Regions from separate parts of the Lachnoclostridium sp. genome, predicted to be linked through region 2. Evidence: predicted binding sites of a transcription regulator. Region 2 holds the regulator's gene; each other region holds the start of a gene.
What was found. Region 2 encodes Rex, which represses fermentation and respiration genes when NADH is low (regulators of the CRP and FNR family bind a similar motif). Its sites were predicted from a motif close to ATTGTTAANTANTTAACAAT; they were not measured.
Positions count from the first base shown of each region.

Region 1: a site for Rex is predicted at 2,332-2,351, ahead of RTP52_RS18095 (flavocytochrome c). Genes of this name have one in related genera too.
Region 3: a site for Rex is predicted at 2,085-2,104, ahead of RTP52_RS16665 (DUF5692 family protein). Genes of this name have one in related genera too.

Region 1 is NZ_DAMADT010000039.1:14,404-22,303, forward strand. Features, by position in the region: gene RTP52_RS18090 (response regulator transcription factor) at 1-292, shown strand, start outside; gene RTP52_RS18095 (flavocytochrome c) at 402-2,210, opposite strand; gene RTP52_RS18100 (sensor histidine kinase) at 2,540-4,282, shown strand; gene RTP52_RS18105 (response regulator transcription factor) at 4,257-5,018, shown strand; gene RTP52_RS18110 (purine-nucleoside phosphorylase) at 5,148-5,972, opposite strand; gene RTP52_RS18115 (methyl-accepting chemotaxis protein) at 6,196-7,797, opposite strand.
Region 2 is NZ_DAMADT010000005.1:49,473-57,372, forward strand. Features, by position in the region: gene RTP52_RS05340 (NAD(P)H-hydrate dehydratase) at 1-472, opposite strand, end outside; gene acpS (holo-ACP synthase) at 677-1,036, opposite strand; gene RTP52_RS05350 (hypothetical protein) at 1,061-1,834, opposite strand; gene RTP52_RS05355 (redox-sensing transcriptional repressor Rex) at 1,831-2,478, opposite strand; gene RTP52_RS05360 (ABC-F family ATP-binding cassette domain-containing protein) at 3,131-5,128, shown strand; gene RTP52_RS05365 (DUF3221 domain-containing protein) at 5,407-6,459, opposite strand; gene RTP52_RS05370 (helix-turn-helix domain-containing protein) at 6,969-7,508, shown strand; gene RTP52_RS05375 (ABC transporter ATP-binding protein) at 7,523-7,900, shown strand, end outside.
Region 3 is NZ_DAMADT010000032.1:20,236-28,135, forward strand. Features, by position in the region: gene RTP52_RS16655 (glycosyltransferase family 2 protein) at 1-1,123, shown strand, start outside; gene RTP52_RS16660 (FadR/GntR family transcriptional regulator) at 1,206-1,910, opposite strand; gene RTP52_RS16665 (DUF5692 family protein) at 2,209-3,210, shown strand; gene hypB (hydrogenase nickel incorporation protein HypB) at 3,520-4,188, shown strand; gene RTP52_RS16675 (FAD-dependent oxidoreductase) at 4,267-6,942, shown strand; gene RTP52_RS16680 (hydrogenase maturation nickel metallochaperone HypA/HybF) at 7,057-7,398, shown strand; gene RTP52_RS16685 (cation-translocating P-type ATPase) at 7,537-7,900, opposite strand, start outside.

The sequences.
Region 1 (7,900 bases), on a different contig from region 2:
GCGTTACATTGATGAACATTTCACCGAAAAGTTAACCTTAGCTGAAATAACAGAAGAATTAAATATCAGTGCAGGACATCTTAGTGCAACTTTTAAGAAATACACTGGAATCACCTTATCCGACTACATCGCGAGTGTAAAAATTGAGCGAGCAAAGGAATTAATTGATACCCATAAGTATCTAATGTACGAGATTTCTGATATTCTTGGATTTGATAATCCTTATTATTTTAGTAAGGTATTTAAAAAGGTGACTGGAATTTCTCCAAGAGATCATGAGAGAAGGATGTAAATATTTATATAATCTTTCTAAAACTTCGTACGGAATACAAATAAGCTGCCGTCAGACTAATCTTACATAGTTTGACAGCAGCTTGTTTTTTCTATCGATCTTTAATTAACTATTCCGCTTTTGCAGCGTTTCTACCTGCAATACGACCAAATACAGTAATATCTGCAATTGCATCACTACCTAAACGGTTTGTTCCATGGATATCTCCAGTTACCTCACCAGCAGCAAATAAACCTTTGATTACGTTTCCGTTTGTATCGATTACATTTGCATCTGTGTTGATTTTAACACCACCCATTGTATGATGGATTGCTGGTTTGGATTTCATAATATAGTAAGGTCCATCTGTAAATGCGGTTAATGTACCTCTCTTATTGAATTCTTCATCTTTACCATTCTTTGCGTACTCATTGTATTTTTCTACAGTTTTCTTTAATTCTTCGGCATCAATATCAAAGAATGCAGCTGCTTCTTCGATTGTATCTGCTTTTACAAGGATACCATTTTCAATTAAGTAATCATATTCTCTTTGGTGTTTTACATTAACGCCACTTGCTACCATGGAAGCTTCATCCCAGAACATGTAAGAAACTCCACCTGTTTGTTCTACCACTGCTTTGGAAATAACATCACGACGTTCTAGTTCTTCTACGAAACGTTTTCCTTCTTTATTTACAAGGATAGAACGTCCTTCCATTCGAACATCACCTACATAAAGAAGTGTTCCGAGTTCTGGATCACATGTTGGATAAGTTTGAATGTATTGCATATCTACAAGTTCTGCTCCAACATTTTCTGCCATTGTAATACCATCTCCGGTACTACCTACTGTGTTTGTGGAAAGAATTTTTTCATTCATTTCTGGGTTATATTTTACTCTCATCGAAAGGTTAGAGCCGAATCCACCAGTTGCAAGAATAACACCCTTGTTTGCACTGTAAGTGATTTCTTTTCCGTCAAACTCTGCTTTTACTGCAACCACTTTATCATTTTCTACAACAAGTTCTTTTGCAGCAGTATTTAAGTGAGTAATTACACCAACTTCTTTTGCTTTTTTTGTTAATTTACTAATTAATTCCACACCACTTGCATCTTTAGGAACTAAACTACGTTTTACAGAATGTCCACCAAAGAAAAGCAAGTAATCTTCAAATGTTACATTTACTTCATCTCTTAACCATTCTGCAGATTCTAATGCATGGTCTGCTAAGATTCGAACGAGTTCCGGATTATTTTCATTGTCTCCACCTTTTAAGATGTCTTCATAAAACTTATCTTTACTATCCTCAATAGCTTCTTCTTTTTGAAGCCAGTTGCCTGGTGCTGCATATTCACCACCGGAAATTAGTGTGTTACCACCTTCCATTGGCATCTTTTCAACTAAGATAACAGAAGCTCCGTTGTTTGCAGCTTCTATTGCAGCTGTTAAACCAGCTCCACCTGCACCAACTATAACTACATCAGCAGTATACGCTGCTTCTCTTTCTTCTTTATTACTTGTTCCAGCTGCTTCTTTTGCAACCAATTGATCTTTGGAAGCACCTGTTTGCTCAAATGCATTTTCTACTGCTGCTTTAAATCCTTTGGAAGTTAAGGTAGCACCACTTACAGCATCTACATCAAATGAATTTGTTGCAATCATAGCTTCAGTAATCGTTTGCATTGCATCTGCAAATCCTGGAGTTTCGCTATTTTCAAGCACATCAATTTTTTTGATTTCTCCATCTTCTAATGTTAATTCAACTTTGATTTTTCCACCTTTACCTTCACCCTCACCTGTGTAAGTTCCATTTGGAATACCTGTTGTCGTTTCAACTGTATCTGGTGATGTTTTTGGCTCTTCTTTTGTCTTTGAGCCACAGCCGGTCATTGTAAGAGTCACAATTAACCCAAGAGCTAATAATTTTGACTTTTTCATTTCATTCTCCTCTTTCCCATTGTGTTAAAACCTCTCAACAATCAAAACACATTCAAATTTCTTTCATTTTATTGTTATCCTATCAAAACGTTTCATTCAAATTTATGTTTATGTTAAAAAGTTTGTTAAATACTTGTCATATATTTTAGATTATAGTATACTGACAGCGATTTGTATTTACAGTAGTTTTCGTATTTTTGCACTTTAACGAACATTCATCACTTGAAAGAGGGATAATGTGAAAATAGAAATCAATTTTCACACGCAAGTTTGTGCTTGCGCACCACAAACTTTTTATTCGCAAAAACGTGCGCAAGAATGAGGATTTTATGAAATTGCATACAAAAATTGCGTTACTATTTAGTATCTGTATTTCATTTGCTTTCTCTTGCCTTTTATTTATGGTAAGAGATCGTATATTAACTTCCAATCAAATAGGTTTAGAAAATCTGAATACACAAATTGTTGAGTCAAAAGCAAATGAAATTGGCTCCTGGTTGAACCAACGAATTAGTGAAATTCGAGTAATTAGTCAGACGGAAGCACTTCGAACAATGGAAACAAAAAGTTTACAAACTTTTATCAAACGATTAAATCAAAATGTTGGAGAACATTATGGAAATGAATACGGAACATTTGCAGCCGGAACTACAAATGGACTTGGTTACGTCAGTGATGAACTAACCATTGACATATCCAAACGTTCTTATTTTCAACATGCCATGTCAACCGATGAAGAATACGTCATTAGTACTCCCTTATTATCGAAAACAGATAGCTTGCCAATCACACTCATTTGTTATCCAATATACAATGATGAGAATAAAAAAATTGGATTCATTAATGGTGCAATTTCTCTGTATAAATTATCTGAAATTACAGAAGGTATTGATTTTTATAATGGTACTTCATGGATTATGGATTCCGAAGGAAATCTTTATTCCACCAATCCAATTCAGGGTATAAGCGTGGCAGAACTGGCAAATTTAGTGTCGCATATCAAAGAACCAATATCAAAGAACGTTGGTATTTATTCATTTAAAGAAGAAAAAGGGAAAGAACAAGTGGTATTTTATTCTCCAATACCATACTCCAATGGTTGGTCCTTATGTACCATGACTTCTTTGAAGGAATTAAATTTACATACACAACACTTAATCTATACCATCTTAGTGATATGGATTCTTGTGCTTGCCATATCAATCATAAGTTGCTTCTTATTTTCACGTACCATTACAGCTCCTATTTATAAGCTTTCGAAAGCAATGCAACTTGTAAAGGATGGAAATTTTGTCTTACCAAAACAGGTAATCAGCAACAAAAAGGATGAACTTGCATTCCTTGCCAATAACTTTTATACAATGACGGAACAGATTTCCTCTCTAATGGACCGAATTAAGGAAGAAGAAGTGGCAAAACGTACTGCTGAATTTCAGGTGTTACAATCACAGATTAACCCTCATTTTTTATACAATACACTGGATAATCTTCAATGGAGAGCCTATGATTATAACGCCATTGAGCTATCTGAAATGATTGAGGCTTTGTCCGATTTCTTCCGAATTTCGCTTAGTGATGGTAAAGAATTTATTTCTGTGATAAAAGAAATTGAACATGTTAGAAGTTACCTGTTTATTCAACAAAAACGTTATGAAGATATTTTAGACTTTCGCATTTCCTATGATCCTGATGTCTCAGCATATGTTACAATTAAACTGATTGTACAGCCATTGGTCGAAAATGCACTGTATCACGGAATTAAACCAAAGCTTTCGCCTGGTATAATTGCTGTCAGAGTATTAAGAAAAGAGGATACCATTCAAATCATAGTACAAGATGATGGTGTTGGTATGTCACCCGCAGAACTTAAAACGTTACTTCGCTCATTGGAACAGGACGCTCCCTGTAAGGGATATGGCCTACACAATATTCATCGTAGAATACAAATGGTGTATGGCAAAGAGTATGGTATTACAATTACCAGTGAAGAACAGATTGGTACAACCGCTACGATTATTATTCCAGCAGTAAAGGAGATGCAAAACAATGAGAAAATTATTAATTGCAGATGATGAAAAGATAATACGCGAAGGCATAGCCAAACTCATTCAAGCCTCTAATTTACCTGTTACTATCGTTGGGCAAGCTGCAAATGGACGACAAGCACTCGAGATAATGCAGGAAACTCACCCAGATCTTGTAATCATTGATATCACGATGCCAACCATTACCGGACTTGATGCGATTGAACAAGCCAAAGAATTTCTACCGAATTCAAAATTTATTATCGTCTCTGGCCATGACAGTTTCCCATTTGCTCAAAAAGCGATTGAATTGGGTGCCTTTCATTATCTTTTAAAGCCCATTAAGCGAAGCCAGCTGTTATCCGTGGTGGAGCATGCCTTAGAAACACTCGGGAAAAACGAGGATGTAATAGTTTCAAAAGAAACTAATATAACTTCTTTGCCAGATGCATCGAACTGTTCAGTATGTAAAAAAGCATTAGCTTATATCAACGATCATCACTGCGATAGTAATATAAGCCTTAATCTTGTAGCTGATGAATTTCATATCAGTCAATCTTATCTGACCCGAATAATTAAGAAAAATACCAATTTAAGTTTTACGGAATATTTGAATGAACTACGGATTAAACAAGCAATCTTCCTTCTCTCTTCCAGAGAAGATCTATTAATGGCTGAAATTGCGGAACTTGTTGGCTATTCCAGCCAACATTATTTTTCACGGGTTTTTAAAAATCATACAGGAGTTTCTCCGGTAGAATATCGTAATGAAAAACGAGAATAGCAATTATATTTGATTCAAAGATAGGAGCAGAGAAACACGTAATTGTGTTTTATCTACTCCTATCTTTTTATATTACGGTTCGCACCATATCAATTCTCGAAGAATAGAAATAGTAAATAAACCTCTGTATTAATCCATGTTTTCAATAATTTTTGCTACCCATTTACTCAAATTTACCGATGCTTTCTGAGCTGTTTCAACAACCCTCTCATGAGAGTGTTTGTGCTTCTGTATTCCAGTAGCCATATTTGTTATACAAGATATGCCCAGTACATCAATACCCAGATAATTTGCGGCGATCGTCTCAGGAACTGTTGACATTCCAACCGCATCTGCACCATTATTTTTTATCATTCTTATTTCTGCTGCGGTTTCGTAATAAGGTCCCATAAATCCTGCATAGATACCTTCCTTATATTCGATTCCTATCTCATTTGCTATGTTTTTTGCCTTATCTATTAAGTCTAACTTATAAGGTTCCGACATATCTGGAAATCTTGTCCCAAACCTCTCATCATTTACTCCAATAAGTGGATTGTCTGATATAAGATTAATAAAGTCGGTTATAATCATTAAGGTTCCTGGCTGAAAATCAGTATTGATTCCACCACAAGCATTTGTCACTATAAGCTGTTCGATACCTAATTGTTTCATGACGAAGATAGGATATGCTACCTCTTTCATGGAATATCCTTCAAAATAATGAAATCTTCCTTGCATTGCTAAAATATCAACTCCATTTATCTTGCCAAATACCAATCTTCCCTGATGACCCGCTACTGTTGACTTTGGAAAATTAGGAATGTCTTCGTAATTAATATATTCTTTTCCTTCAATCACATCAATTAAATCACCAAGTCCAGAACCTAACACAACTCCTACCTTTGGTTTTAAATTACTTTTGCTTTGTATATACTTTGTCGACTCTACAACCTTATCATACATATTATCCATAATACTCTATCATTCCCTTCTTATAAATTTTATATATATTTTAAATATATCAATTGCCTCTTGTTTTGTTGCATAGCCATATAAAATGTCAGATGATTCTTCAACACCCTATCTCCATTAGCTCAGCAGTCAACCTCATGTACCTACTTTTTTATTGTTACAAATTATATATTCCTTTATTCAATAGCTTTAAGACGGCTGTCAAAACTCTGAGCCGGAATGCTTACTTTTTAAATTGTTTCATACCCCCATTTAACTTTTCAGCCAATTGGGATAATACCTTACTGGCTTCAGCAATCTGGTCCATTGCTGCAGTCTGTTCCTCTACCGATGCCGACATTTCCTGTGTATTTGCGGCGCTCTCCTCTGCAATAGCTGATAAGCTTTGAATCATATCAATAATCACTATATTCTTATTTGCTATTTCATCAGTTGACCGGCTTATACTATTTATATATTTTTTTATATCATCAATAGCACAAGATATTCCTGAAAATTTAGCTTCAGTGGAAGATACGCTCTCTGACTGTATTTTTACTACCATATCCATTTCTTCAATCTTTTTTACAGCCTCATCCGTTTTGACTGTAAGCATATTGGTTATCTTTTCAATTTCTGAAGTAAATTTGTTCGAGTTTTCTGCCAGTTTTCTTATCTCATCTGCTACAACTGCAAATCCCCTTCCGTGATCTCCTGCTCTTGCCGCTTCAATGGCTGCATTCAACGCTAAAAGGTTAGTCTGGTCTGATATTTCTTTGATCATCAGGCTTGCACTTACAATATCCTTAGCACTTTCATTGGTCTCTATTATAGTAGTTCGAACCTCTTTCGCAGCTTTTCCGTTTTGTACTGTTTTTTTAATCAGGTCGTCTAAAATTGCAGTGCCCTCATTTTTTAGCTCGTTGACACGTTCAGCAACTAACCTTAGTTCCTTAACCTTGTTTTGATCCTCATCCACCAACATTCCAAGGCTTTCCATTTCGCTGACTCCTTTTTGTGTTTCTAAAGCCTGGTAAGAGGCCCCTCCAGCAATACCTTCAATAGCTTTGGCAATCTCCATAAAAGAATTTGATGTTTCATCGCTTACACCGCTCAGAATAAAGGAAGATTCGGTAAGCCTATCCGAAGTTACCGCGATACCTTCAATTAAAGCTTTTATATCATTCATTACTTTTCCAAAAGCCCGTGAAAGCTCTCCTATCTCATCTTTACGATTTAAGAACTTCTCAGGAATTTTTTCCGATACATCTAAATCTTCTATAATCTTTATAAGCCTTTTAAGCGGATTTGAAATCCTTATTGAGCTAATAAACCAAATAGCAACAAAGAGAGCTATATTCATTATCATCAAGATTGTTTGTATATACTTTAAGCTTACAACTTTTCCGGCTGCAAAAGCTTCGGCAGCCGTTACCGCTGCATTGGTAGATGCAAAGTAATTTTCGCTTTCAGTTACTAAAGAATCAAAGTTTCCGGTTTTTCTGGCAACTTCGATGGATTCCTTCAATGACTGCCATTCGTTTTTAACTTTGTTCATTTGGTTTATAAAGGCCGCATCAGTGGCTCTTGGTAAGCCCAAATCAGTGTCGCCTTCTATCAGACCGTTTATAATTCCGTCCAATTTCTTTATTAGTCCGTCATCAGGCTTTTTAGCCATTTCCAGCTTAATCAGTCTCTGGGTTGCACCCCGCACAACGCCAGATGAATTGATTACAGCTCCATCAAGTTGCATTTTGTCAATCTGATAAAATACCACTACTGTGCTTGTCACAGAAAAGACTAACAATAAGACAACGATAGTTCTTAAAGTATTTCTTATGTTCATTGAATATTCCTCCAAGTCATTTTTTTATACTCCTTTTCAAGATGCGAGGTCTATCTTCGCACTGCGAAGTTCGGAGATATTTTTATCTGTTCGATATGTTATT
Region 2 (7,900 bases):
CACCAGACGGTATATCAACCGAAACCACGTAACAGTCGCTTTGATTAATACTTTTGATTACCTTCGCATATTCACCACCCACTGGTTTGCTAAGGCCAATACCAAAGATACCGTCAATTACTATATTATATTCTGCTATCTCCCATTCGGTACGGATGGATAACCCTAAATTTTTCGCAATCTTCCACTGTTCTCTACATTCTTTCGAAAACTTCTCAAATTCACCGATGACTCCTATGGTTACGTTATAACCCCATAAATGTAAAATACGAGCAGCTGCAATCCCATCACCGCCATTGTTGCCGGTTCCACAAACCGCGATAATCTTATCGGTCTGTTTTGCATGTTCTTTCACTTGTTCCGCCACATAAAGTGCAGCACGCTCCATGAGAACCATTGCTGGAATTCCAATCTGCTCGATTGTCATCTTATCTAAGTTTTTCATCTGCACTGCATCTAGTGCATACCGCATAAGAACCTCCATTCTTTAGCAATCCTGCAAATCTGGGACACAAACACACTTGTAATCATGCCTGCTCAGTAAGCTATGTTAAATATAATTATTTAGTAGTAGGCTGGAAGTTTGCGCCGAGGATTACGCAGGCACAAACTTCTGTGTGAGATTTAGAAGTTCTTCGGCACCGTATTGAGGTGCCCTAGAACTTCTTCTCACACTTCACACTTCTCCTATTACATAAGCACTAACTAATTCCTTCGTATTTGTAATAGAGACATGAATCCTAACGACATTATGTTCCTTCGCCAAAAGTTCAGCATTTCCATATAGATTTACATAAGGTTTCCCAAGATTATCGCGAAGTACTTCAATTTCATTCGGTGCAATTGCACGAAAGCCTGTTCCAAACATTTTTACTACCGCTTCTTTGACAGCAAAATTAGAAGCTGCCTTTCGAATATCCGAAAGAAGCAGCTTCTGTTCCTGCTCCGTAAAAATCTTCGTAAAGAATGCCTTCCGTTCGCAGGCTTTCACTACACGGTTAATTTCTATCATATCCGTGCCAATACCAAAAATCATGATAAGAAACTCCACTCTGATTAATTATAGTAAATCTTGTTCTTCATCAATTTTGCGCATCATCTCAGTCCCTAGCATTTCATAGAGATATGTATAAGTCCCACGATAATCTTTCTCTATTTCAAGTTTTTGCTTCTTCAAATTTCGTAGCTTTACTTCCATCTCCATGATTTCATCTGTTAAGGCTTTTTTTCTTAAATTTTCATCATAAATATTATTATAACAACGCTGTAAGCTCTCTAGCATCAATTCTTCATTTTTTGCAGCTATTTCACTTGGTAATTTTTCGAGTTTGTCCTCTGCAATCAATAACTTCTGATTAATATCTTCGATAAGTTTTTGATTTTTGGACAATTTTCTTCCTTTTAGTTTACCAAGCGGTGTATGATCCACTTCCATGTTCTCCACAATTTCCTGCATCAGTTGAGACTTATATCGTTTCAAACCTTTGATATCTTCTAAGACTCTGCTCTGATCTTTCATCAATTCGACAAGTTCATCCCGTAACCTTAGTTGCACCCCAGACATCTTTTCCTCTGGGAATAAATTGATAAAGCGTTCATCTAGTGTTACAATTGGAATCTTTCGATTTCGAAAGGTTTGGCGAAGACTCATTTCTGAGAATACTTTACTACGATTTTCTTTCACATATCTTGGTTCCGTCCTTGAAGGTTCTATAGAACTTGATACTTTCAAATTTTCAAACTCAAGATCAAAATCATCGTCTAAATCGTCCAAATCACCTAATGACTTGGTCTTTGGTTCCGATTTGTCGCCAAAACGTTTTCCTAATCTCAAATACTCTCCCCCGATTCTTCTGCCGCTTTTAAATTATAGGACAGTCTCATAAGGCTTTCTGCCAAGTGAACATTTTCAACCATAACATCTTTTGGTAAATTTAAATCTGTTGGTGCGAAATTCCATATTGCACGTACACCAAGTTGAACTAAATCTGCCGCAACCTGTGGTGCTTTTGCTTTCGGTATCGTAAGTGCTGCTATATTGACTGTATTATTTTTCATAAATTCTTCTAGCTCATCAACTAATCGGATTTCAATTCCGCGAATGGATAGTCCTATCAATCTAGGATTCACATCAAAAATTCCACAGATATAAAATCCTCTTCTCTCAAAATCTGTATAATTTGCAAGCGCTTGACCCAAATTACCAGCTCCAATAATAATAACATTATATTTCTTATCCAGACCAAGTATTTTGCCAATTTCGGTATAAAGATATTCTACATTATAACCATATCCTTGTTGACCAAAACCGCCAAAGTTATTTAGATCCTGACGGATCTGTGATGCCGTTACATTCATCTTCTCGCTTAACTCTTTCGAAGAGATACGCACAACATCATTCTCTAATAATTCTCCAAGATAACGATAGTATCTTGGAAGACGCTTGATTACCGCTGATGAAATTGTTTTATCGTACATGCTAACCCTCCATCTTTCTCCTTCCAGGTTTTCCTATTCTTACACCCCGTATTCATAAGATTGTAACCCTGGTATTACAACAGATTATACACAGATAGGATGTGTTTCAATTATAAATATTATAGTAAATTGTGAATAACCTGTCAATGATTTGACGAAGTATACTACGTATGTTAGAATAATCTACAGTTAATATGCGCCTGCAATACACTTCTATTCATGGGATTTGTAGGTGTTAAGAAAGTGTGAAGAAATATCGTCTTCTTATCATGCAAATTGAAGTATATAAAATCTTCATTTTGCTTAATTATTAACAAGGAAAAGTTTGTAAATCGTGTTTTTTCTTGTGTATGACAAGGAAACTCATATAATGTACTTTTTCTTATATATTATCAGAACAAAAAACTTGTTCTGATAATCGAATTGACGGTGCTAAGTGCGCACCTTTTCTCAGAACAAAAAACATGTTTTGATAATCGAATTGACGGTGCTAAGTACGCACCTTTTATCAGAACAAAAAACATGTTCTATTAATCGGATTGACGGTGCAAAGTACGCACCTTTTATCAGAAGTTTACAAAGCAAACTTCTGATAAATATATTATTTGTGAAGCTCTTATGCAGCTTCCTTTCAGAAGTGTGAGGATACATCATGATACTAGCATGTAAAAATATTAGTAAAAGCTTTGGAACGACTCCAATATTAGATAAAATCGCTTTCCATGTAAATGAGCGCGAAAAAGTAGCTATTGTAGGAATTAATGGTGCAGGAAAATCTACCTTAATTAAAATCATCATGGGAGAACTAACTGCTGATGAAGGAGAGATTATCTTTGCAAAAGGTGCAACTGTCGGATATCTTGCCCAACATCAGGACCTGTCCACAGATAGTACTATATATGAAGAAGTTTTAGCAATAAAATCTGATATTATTAAAATGGAAGAAACAATTCGCCGTCTTGAAGTAGATATGAAATCAGCTACCGGTGCAGAATTAGAACGGATGCTTTCTTCCTATTCAAGACTAACACATGATTTTGAATTGAAGAATGGATATGCCTACCAAAGTGAAGTAATTGGTGTACTAAAAGGCCTTGGCTTTACGGAGGAAGATTTTAACAAAAAAGTATCAACACTTTCTGGTGGACAAAAAACCCGTGTGGCCCTTGGTAAACTTCTCCTAAGCACACCAGATATCATCTTCTTGGATGAGCCTACCAATCACCTTGATATGGAATCTATTGCTTGGTTAGAAACCTTCTTAGTAAATTACTCCGGAGCCGTTGTTGTAATCGCCCATGACCGTTACTTCCTTAATAAAGTAGTTACTAAGGTTGTAGAGTTAGATAACACAAAGGCAACCATGTTCGAAGGAAATTATTCTGACTATGCAATGAAAAAAGAGCAACTTCGTGAAACCATGATTCGTCATTACTTAAATCAACAGCGTGAAATTAAACATCAAGAAGAGGTCATAGCAAAGCTTCGTTCCTTCAATCGTGAAAAATCCATAAAGCGCGCGGAAAGCCGCGAGAAGATGTTGGATAAAATAGATCGCCTGGATAAACCAGTTACCGTTAATGATAAAATGCATATAGCCCTTGAACCAAATATAATAAGTGGCAATGACGTACTAACTGTAACTGATCTGCAAAAATCCTATGGTTCTCTAACACTGTTTGACCAACTGAATTTTGAAATAAAACGTGGTGAAAAAGTAGCAATTATCGGTAATAACGGTACCGGTAAAACAACCATATTAAAAATAGTTAATCAGATTATAAATGCCGATGCAGGAGACGTTAAACTTGGTGCAAAGGTTTTTGTTGGCTACTATGATCAGGAACATCATGTTCTTAATATGGAAAAAACAATCTTTGACGAGATTCAAGATACGTATCCAAATATGGATAACACAAAAGTACGTAATATCCTTGCTGCATTTTTATTTACCGGCGATGATGTATTTAAATTAATTAAAGATATCAGTGGTGGAGAGCGTGGCCGCGTATCTCTAGCAAAGCTTATGCTATCCGATGCGAACTTCCTTATCATGGACGAGCCTACCAACCACCTTGATATTACCTCAAAGGAAATATTAGAAAATGCGATTAACAATTATACCGGTACGGTACTTTATGTATCCCACGACCGTTATTTTATTAATCGTACTGCAACCAGAATTCTTGACCTAACCAATCAGACTTTCTTAAATTATCTTGGTAATTATGATTATTATCTTGAGAAGAAACCAGAGATGGAATGGAGAGCCTTTGGTAATAAATATGGATCTAATTCTGACGCTAACAATAATGTTTTAGATGGACTTCGTATTGATAAGCATTTAGATCAGGCAAATAAAGATTTACAAGCTTCATCTTATCCACAAGAACCAGTTTCTGAGAATAAGCTTGACTGGCAACAGCAAAAAGAAGAACAAGCCAAACTTAGAAAGCGTCAGAATGACTTAAAGAAAGTCGAAGATGAAATCACACGTATGGAAGCAAGGAATGAAGAACTAGAAGAATTGCTTGCAGACTCTTCTATCTATACGAACTCCTCAAAGCTAATCGAGGTTCATAAAGAAAAGAAGGAAGTAGAAGAAAAACTAGAAGCTCTAATGGAACAATGGGAAGAACTTAGTGAGTAACTAATCATTTAAATTTATAAGACATAATAATGATCTAAAAATACTATAAAATAAAGAAAAGATCAGCAGAGTCAAAAAGGTTGATATATAACCTTTTATAGACTTTTGCTGATCTTATTTTTTGGTCAAAGCGGATATTTCCACTTGCCTACAGGCAAGTTTTCCGCTTACGCTACCAGTACTACCTCATTCTTAATCTCTTATTCTGAACACTAAATCTCCCGGAATCTTTGAGTGTTACCAGAGGCTATTTTTATCAAATCATCTTAATCATTTTTTTAACTAACCCACATATTTTCACTTGATATTATCCACTTTTCTCCATCAAACTTTGCATTACCTTTATAACCAATAGCACCTAGTCCACTTCTCCATTTTCTGATATCATACCTTAGTGTTTCTATATCTTCCTTATATTCTGAATTACTAATGGTTATTATAATTCCTGTAGGAAAATAAAGTTCTTCTTTATTAATAAGTCCTTCTTCCGCTAATTGATCAAAAGTACTTTCCTTTACTTCCAGACCATACATTCCATACAATTTCATTAATAAGATTTCCTTATCTGTCTCAGAAAGATTCGTTATTTCAGTTAAATCGAGAGCAATTATGTTTATACCACTATTTAAACCACTATCAAGGTTGTAAATATCATCAATTATAGTAGCATATCCATCTATTAATAGATTAGATTCCAAAATATTAATATAATCAGCTGTTATCTGCGCAGGATATGACTCTAATATAATCCCGTTATAAGTGATATTAATAACATCTCCAATTTGAATCTCATTTAAATCTACTTCCTTTTTATCTTCATCATATATTATTGCACTGCCAGTTCCTATACTGATTTTATCAGAAGACCTAAATTCATTGGAATTAACATCCGGTTTTACTAAAAGACCATTGCTGTTATCAATAACCAGTGCCTTAAATACAGATTTACATAAAGAGGCTATATAATCTAAATCCATAGTAGTATCATCATCAGTCTTATAGAAATAATTCCTATATTTAATAATTGATTCATCTTGAATCATGATGGTATCTATTACTTTCCCATCTGCCATAAAATCAAGAGCATAACGCCATCCTGTATTTTGCTCAGGTGATTTTCCTTTTGTAAATACTATCTTCTTTAGATAATTATATAACTCTTTTGATTCATTCTCATCCAAAGATACCATATTACCAGTTGTACCATCCCTAACTTCTATATTTGTAAATTCCAATTTTGTATTTTCTATAGAGAAAGGTTTCTTAGTACATCCAACTAATATTCCGGAAAAAAGTAATATGGATAAAAATAAATACATTTTTCTCTTCATGAAATTGCTCCTTCCACATCTCCTTATTATTAGACGATTAGAATATCAAAATTATTAGACGATTAGAATATCCAAAAGTTCCATATTTTAATTGTAGCCACTAAAGCGGCACACAGTTTATATTTATGCCAGATTTTATTGATTCCTTCTTCTCCAATGATGTCTTTTCGAAGTGGCACTGCCTCAAAACGTTATTTATGAATTACAAGAATACTCCTTATGTAAGTTAAATCTTATTTCATTTCCAACTTTTTATAAGTTTAGTAAAATGACATAAAAAGTTTAGTAATAGAAAGAATTTATATTGACATACTATTTTATCTGTGTATAATAATAGAAGTCGAGTTTAGAAATGCTAAACTTATGGTTTAATAAAATCTCAACTTCCTATTAATGGAATTCTAAAGAACATAATCGGATTAGCGGTACAAAAATCGTACCTTTTATCCTTTGATAACGAATGATGATACATGTAAACATGAACCACAAAGAAAGGTTTGGTGAACAGCATGAAGATAGGTGCTAAAATTAAAGAACTACGAGTTCAAAAAAGCTTAACCCAGGAAGAGCTTGCAGATCGAGCGGAGCTTTCAAAAGGATTTATCTCTCAATTAGAACGTGACATCACTTCGCCTTCCATCGCCACCTTAGTCGATCTTTTGCAATGCTTAGGTACGAACTTAGAGGCATTCTTTACGGACACAACATCGGAGCAGGTAGTATTCAAACGTGGGGATTATTTTGAAAAGGTAGATAATGAGCTGAATAATAAGATAGAATGGATTATTCCAAATGCTCAGAAAAATATGATGGAGCCAATTTTATTGACATTAGAACCAGGTGGTTCCACCTATCCAGATAACCCACACGAGGGAGAAGAATTTGGATATGTGCTTAGCGGTTCGATTACAATTCATATCGGTAACAAAACACATCGAGCAAAGAAAGGGGAATCCTTTTACTTTACTCCAAATAAAAATCACTATATAGCGGCTACCGGTAAGACCGGCGCTACGCTACTTTGGGTATCCACCCCGCCGAGCTTCTAGGAGGAATGAACATGATAGATAATAAGTTAATCGATCTTATAAATATAACAAAACGCTATGGAAATAACGTCGTAATCGACGATTTAAATCTCTACATTCGTGAAAATGAGTTTTTAACACTCCTGGGTCCTTCCGGATGTGGTAAAACTACTACCCTCCGTATTATTGGTGGTTTTGAACAGCCTGATCAGGGCCGTGTTATTTTTAATGGGAAAGATATTACGAAGCTTCCTCCAAATGAACGTCAACTAAATACTGTATTTCAAAAATACGCGTTATTTACTCATATGACGATTCAAGAAAACATTGCGTTCGGTCTTAAAATCAAGAAAAAAAGCAAGCAATATATTAATGATAAGATTTCTTATGCCTTAAAATTAGTAAACTTAGAT
Region 3 (7,900 bases), on a different contig from region 2:
TAAAATAGTAGAAGCTTACAATTTAAAGGAAATCAGTCAGCCTGTAAGGCATTTGATAAAAACAAAAAGTGTGAAAGGAATTTATAAAAATCTCGATATACCAAATCTTATTTTGGTTGACAAGGAAAATGGCGGTAAAGCAGATGCGCTCAATGTTGGAATAAATATATCAAAGTATCCTGTATTTACTACGATTGACGCTGACTCAATACTTGAAAGTGATTCCTTAGTCAGAGTAATCATGCCTTTCATTGAGGACCATTTAACAGTGGCTGTCGGTGGGATTGTCAGAATTGCAAACGGCAGTAAAATCAAGGACGGAAAAGTAGAGGCAATCGGACTGCCTAAAAGTAATTTGGCGATGTTCCAGATTGTGGAGTATTTAAGAGCCTTTCTTACAGGCCGATTGGCATGGAGTCGACTGGGATGTCTGCTTATTATTTCAGGTGCCTTTGGAGCTTTCCAAAAGGAGGCTGTAGTAAAGGCAGGAGGATATGCAAGTAATACGATTGGCGAGGACATGGAATTGGTGGTTAAGATACACAAAACCATGAGAAAAAGCAAATCAAAATATAAAATTAAATTCATACCTGACCCTGTTTGCTGGACACAGGCACCTGAGAAAATTAAAGATCTACGCGGACAAAGAAGAAGATGGCAAATAGGATTAATGGATAGCTTATTTAAGAACAAAGAGTTACTTTTAAATCCTCGGTATGGGATTGTTGGTATGTTTGGGATCCCATTTTTTTGGATTTTTGAAATGTTGGGCCCAATAATTGAAACGTTAGGCTATATTATTATTCCGCTATCCTACGTATTCGGATTGTTAAATACTAAATATTTTGTACTATTTTTAATAGCATCAATACTTTACGGTGTCGTACTGTCTATAGGTGCGATATTGTTGGAAGAATATACCTTTAGCAAATATCCATCGGTTAAGCAGCTATTTAAGCTTTCCTGGTACGGAATTTTGGAGAACTTTGGGTATAGACAGATGACAACTATTTTTAGAATGGATGCAATCATAAGATTTAAAAAGTTCAAAAACGATTGGGGAAACATTAAAAGAGAAAGCTTTAGCGCTAATAAAGAGGAAAATAACAAGTCAATTATATAACGTAAGGAAAAGAAAACATGCAGGCAAGCATTTGGAATGTGATTAACATTCTAAATGCTTGCCTGCATGTTCCTTTTTTGTCCTAATAATAAATCTGACGATTTCCACTTATGGTGTCATTAATGGAATGCTTTAGCCAGTCCACTGCTTTTTCAGTATTCCGCTCAGCAATGTAGTCGCATAGGATTTCGGTATTTTTATAAAGCACTTCTAATCCATAGAGACGTATAAAACGTTCCCACAAAAATAACACAGGAATCTTAAATGAAGAAAAGATTAACGGCATTAAGGTATTACCAGAGAGATAAGCTAGCTCATGTTGAAAATGAAAGGCGATTTCGCTTGCAGCTTCTGGTGACATTGCTTCACCTAACTGCTTTACATAATCTTTCAATTTTAAGATTTCTTCTTCTGTAATCTTTGGAATGCAGTGTTCTACTGCCATTGTGTCTAAAGCAATTCTTAGTTCTAAAATGGAACGAACTTCCCCATCACGTAAGACTCCTCCATTATAATTCAAAATAGAAGTTAACGTTTCAAGTGTACCATTTCGACGATAGTCAGCCACAAAAGTACCTACTCTAGGTTTTATAGTTAAAAATCCTTTACGACCAAGTTCAGCAATACCTGCGTTAACTACCGCACGGCTGACCTGCATCGATTGTGCTAAATCTCTTTCTGGCGGAAGTTTTTCACCAACAGGCAATTTTCCGGATAATATCATAGTCTCAAGTTCATGTATAAATAATTCTTTTAATGAGGGCGCACTAAGTTTTGAAAATTCCATAGGAGTTTTTTCCTTTCATGTAGTTTTTAAATTCCATACTCACAGATTGGCTGTGGTTCAACCACATACCATACCTTATTATATAGAAAATAAAGGGAAATTACAAGTGCATATTATATAAAACACTTCGGAAATACAGATTAATTTAGGTAAATATTGACTATAAAACGCTAATATGTTAAGATTTTATCAAAACATTGATACTGTGGTATGACCAGAGAGAATGAGGGGATAGGGGATGGTCCAATCAGTTACAATGTAAATTTAAATTGCGTATAAAGCAAAGGAGGAAGTAAAAGTGTTTACGTTCAATTATGGAAGTGGGGCAACAGTATTATCGGTGTGGCTCGTCTGGATTCTAGTATTTGCGTTGTTATTTGCACTGAATGAATTTACCAGAAGATCCACAGTGGGAGGGTTTGTCTGTTTCATCGTTATGCCAGTTGTTTTATCGGTTTTATGGTTTACTGTATTAAGTGATACTACATATACAGACTGGTTCCATTTAGCCAAGGTATATTCTGCAACAGCAGGTTGTATCGGTTTTTGGTGCATTCGTAATTTACATGGAACGAACAAAAAGACAGGTAAGGAATGGAGATTGGCAAACAATCGTATTGCGTTATGTTTTCCACCGTTAATCTTAGCAATTAATATTTTAGAAGCAGTGGTAAGAGATATTGAAATTGGTCTTCAGTATTCGAAAGGTGGTATTTTAGCGGATGGTTCAATGTATGTTCTGGGTGGACCTTGGAACTTTATGAATGCGGCAGCAGGTATTCTAAATATCATAACAATCACTGGATGGGTTGGTATCTGTATTCGTAAGAAAACAAAGTCCGACTCTAGCAGGGATATGTTATGGCCAGACATGATGTGGTTTTGGATTATCGCCTATGATTTATGGAACTTTGCTTACACTTATAATTGTTTGCCAGGGCACGCATGGTATTGCGGATTTGCATTATTATTAGCGCCAACCGTATGTGCATTCACCCTGGGAAAGGGTGCATGGTTACAGCACCGAGCTCATACTCTAGCATTATGGTGTATGTTTGCCCAGACAGTTCCAGCATTTATCGATAAAGGTAGATTTGCAGTATCTTCGACCTACAATAAGGGAGCGTTGTTTATTTGGAGTTTTGCAGCATTAGCTGTCAACATTGCGGTTGTAATCTTTATGATTTATCGCGCAAGTAAGACCAAGAGAAATCCATACAAACAAGAATTATATGTTGATATGAAGAAATTTAAGGAAGTGAAAGTGTTAGCTGATCCATCAACAATAAACCAAGCATAAATATTGGAGATAGAGAGAGCTATTGCAAAGCATACTTAGATAAAATCGGAGTAAGAAATTGTATATTTAGTTAGAACCTATTTAAAACCGTCTAAGTGGTAGGAGATTGAAACTAATCCACAGCATCTTAAACAGTATAGCTTATATCAAGAAAAAGGTATAGAAAAGCTATGACTATATCGAGGAGAAAGAGAAATTATAATAAAGTAAACTTAAAAACTTTGAGAAATCCATACTTAGCAAGTTTGTGAATGCGCTGCAGCCACAAGCTTGCTATACATAAAAAGCAGCGCAGAAATGAGGTAACTTATGAAAGAATTCAAGATACTTGAGATTAAGCAAAGCGTGTTTGAAGATAATAACAAGGATGCAAATCTTCTTCGTGAGGAATTAAAGCAAAACGGAGTGTTTTTACTTAATTTAATGTCTTCACCGGGAGCAGGTAAGACTAGTACTTTAAAAAAGACAATTGCTCTGTTAAAAGAGGAGATGACCATTGGAGTTATGGAGGCAGACATTGACTCTGATGTCGATGCAAAAACAATAGCTGAAACAGGTGTTAAGGTAATTCAATTACATACTGGTGGAATGTGCCACCTTGATGCAGATATGACAAGACAGGGACTTCTCGGACTTGATGCTTCAGGAGTAGACCTAGCTATCTTAGAAAATGTAGGAAACTTAGTCTGTCCTGCAGAATTTGATACAGGTTCTAGTAAGAATGCTATGATTCTTAGTATTCCAGAAGGGGATGATAAACCTCTGAAATACCCATTGATGTTCTCGATTGTGGATGTTCTATTAATTAATAAAATGGATGTATTGGAACATTTTGATTTTAATTTGGAAGCCTGCATAGAACGTGTGAGAAAAATAAACCCAGACATTAAGATTATTCCAATATCAGCTAGAACTGGTGAAGGAATTGAAGTTTTCGCGGATTGGTTACGAACAGAAGTTAAGAAATGGAAGGAATAAAGTGAAAAAGTTTTTCAACCTGCGCAAAGAACGTGTACAGGAATAGGAGCAAACATAAATTCTATTTGGAGGAATCGTATGGTAAAAGAAAAAGTTCTAGACCTTGCCAATCATATCAGTAGAAAAAAACGTGGTTCTAAAAATGAAGTTAAAGCAACCGATCCAGAATATAGAATACTAGAGCCTGTTGTTACAGATGATATGGCTGATGTAGCTTTATGTATGGAGATAAGAAAAAAAGCAACAGCGAAAGAACTTGCCTTAAAGTGTGGTAAAAGCGAAGAAGAAACCGCGAAATTATTGTGGGAATTAGCATTAGCAGGTGTATTGTTCGTTAACAATATCGATGGAGTGGATCATTATTGGTATGATACCTGGGTTCCTGGTATTATGGAAATGATGGTGAATAACAAAGAAAATGTGGCGAAATATCCACAGATAGCAGAGAGCTTTGAAGCATATGGTAGAGTGCGTGGCCCTAAAACAGCAGGTAGTTTCCCTGTGGGTGTTGGGCTAATGCGTGTTATTCCAATCGAAACAGCAATACAGGGCGAAACAAGAAGAGCTTCTTATGAAGAAGTGTCAAAATATCTGAACGATAATGATATCTTTTCAGTTTCTGACTGCTCCTGTCGTACTGCAAGAGAAATCATGGGCGAAGGGTGTGGACATCTGAAAGAAGATATGTGCATTCAGATGGGGCATGCTGCAGAGTATTACATTCGTACCGGAAGAGGAAAGCAAATCACAAGAGAAGAAGCCTTTGAGATTATCAAGCGTGCAGAAGAAAATGGCTTAATGCACCAGATTCCAAACTTAGATGGTTCTGGAAAAACGCATGCGATATGCAATTGTTGTGGTTGTTCCTGCTTATCTTTAAGATCAGCGGAAATGTTTATTAATGCAGATATGGTTCGTTCCAACTATGTTTCTCATGTAGACAAAGATAAATGCGTAGCTTGTGGTGAGTGTGTACAGCATTGTCCGGTGAATGCTTTACAGCTAGGACAGAAACTGTGCGGTAAGACACCAGTAGTAGATAAAATAGTTCGTAAGGATACTCCAAGAGATACCGAATGGGGACCAGATAAATGGAATGCAGACTACCGTATTAACCGAAAGAATGTTGTTGATACAGGTACTAGCCCATGTAAAACGGAATGTCCAGCACATATTTCAATTCAAGGATACATAAAACTTGCTTCTCAGGGAAAATTCCGCGAAGCATTAGAACTTATAAAGCATGAGAATCCATTTCCTGCGGTATGCGGTAGAATCTGTCCAAGAAGATGTGAATCTGCTTGTACCAGAGGGGATATCGACGAACCAATCGCAATCGATGATATTAAAAAATTCATTGCAGAGCAGGATTTAAAAGAAGAGAATCGCTATGTACCAAAGAAAAAACACGAGTATGGTAAGAAGATTGCAGTTATTGGAGCAGGACCATCTGGGTTATCCTGTGCATTTTATTTAGCATTAGACGGATATCAGGTAACAGTATTTGAAAAACAAGAAGTATTAGGTGGTATGTTAACTCTAGGTATACCCGCGTTTCGCCTAGAAAAAGAAGTAATCGAAGCAGAGATTGAGGTAATAAAAGAACTTGGAGTAGAATTTAAGACAGGGATAGAAATAGGACGTGACATTACTATTTCGGAATTAAGAAAACAAGGGTACGTTGCTTTCTATGTTGCTATTGGTGCACAGTCTGGCAGGAAGCTAGGTATGGAAGGAGAAGATGCGGAAGAAGTAATTACCGGAATTGATTTCTTAAGGGAAGTAAACTTAAAAGTGAATAAGAATTTAAGTGGGAAAGTCATTGTAATCGGTGGCGGAAATGTCGCGATTGATGTGGCAAGGACAGCGGCTAGAGTTGGAGCTGAGAAAACTAAGCTGTACTGTCTTGAAAGTAGAGAAGAGATGCCAGCATTAGAGGAAGAAGTAGAAGAGGCTCTCCATGAGCAGATAGAGATCCATAATTCTTGGGGACCGAAACGTATTGTTCTGGAGGATGGGCATGTTGCGGGTGTTGAATTCAAACGTTGCCTCTCCGTATTTGATCAAGAACATCGTTTCCATCCAGTATACGATGAAGAAAAAACTATCGTAGTTCCTGCGGCTTATGTTCTTCTTTCTGTTGGTCAGGCAATGGATTATGGCATGCTACTTTCTGGTACAAACGTTGAACTTAATCAGAATAAGACTATAAAAGCAGATTCTACAACGCTACAAACTAATGAAAAAGATATTTTTGTTGGAGGTGACGTTTATACCGGTCCTAGATTTGCAATTGATGCAATTGCTGCGGGAAAAGAAGGAGCTATTTCTATCCATCGATATGTACAGCCGGGTCAAAGCTTAATTATTGGTCGTGACCGAAAGGAATATCATTCCTTTGATAAATCCAATGCGATTACGGAAGGATATGATACCACACCTCGCCAAAAGGCATATGAGTATAAAGCTGTTTCTTCCTTTAAGGATTCCAGAGGCGTATTTACAGAAGAACAGCTAAGAATGGAAACGAAACGCTGTCTTGGTTGCGGTGCAACAGTCGTGGATGAATTCCTATGTGTTGGTTGTGGCCAATGTACAACAAAGTGTATGTTTGACGCAATTTCTCTCGTTCGAACTTATGATGGAAAAGGTGTTGCTTTCGAAGATATCAAACCAGTAGTCGTAAAGCAGATTCTAAAGAGAAAAGGAAAGATTATGGTTAAGAATGTTAAGAAAGCACTGACAAGGAATTAATGTAACAGGATCAATGCCATCTAAATAAGAAAAAAATAGATAAAAAGTTTGAGTCTTAATAATCCTAGGCACAAACTTCGGATGCGTAAAAGATGCGCAGGATTGAGGAGAAAGATGCATGAACTAGGAGTAGTTATCGAAGTAGTAAAAACAGTGGAACGGGTTGCGGTGGAACAGGATCTTACCAAAATTGATACTGTGGTATTACAAATTGGAGAATTGTCGTCTATGATACCAAAATATGTAGAGCAATGTTATCCAGCAGCGGTAGATGGAACTATCTTAGAGAACACGAAACTTGAGATTGAGATTCTACCGGGAAATGCTCTTTGTAAAGACTGTAAAAAAGTGTTCCGGCTGTTAGAACATCATCATCAATGCCCAACTTGCAATACTAGAAACTGGGATTTACTCAGTGGTAGGGAGTTCTTTATTAAAGAAATGGTAGCTTACTAGGCTTTGATTATGATGTAGAGATATAATAATAGCTTCATCTACAATCAGACATAGGAAAAAAACCGTAGAATCACTTGCCAAGAAGACAAATGATTTTACGGTTTTTCTTTTCAATTAACCCTATTTATTAACTGTTACTTATTTCTCTGTCTGTTTGAATACAAAGCCTGCTGCCAACTTAACTAACCAGAACACCAGCACGCTGAACGCTGCGCCTAGAAGTAGAACCATGATGCCTGTCACCTTCAGTGTAGAAAAATCAAATATACGTGGTAATCTTAGTATCGCAAACGTAAAGAGTACAGAAAGTGATACCACCAGCCAGAACCGGAAACGGTCGAGAGGGAATGAGATAAACAACAGGCCAAACAGCGCGCAACCACCTGTCAATATGACACTAATCGTTGAAATCTGTTGGTTGGATAGTAAGAAATAACCTGACAGAATATGCACGAACACCACGGCAAAAAAGATGGTCACGCCACCGGGAAGAGCCTTGTAC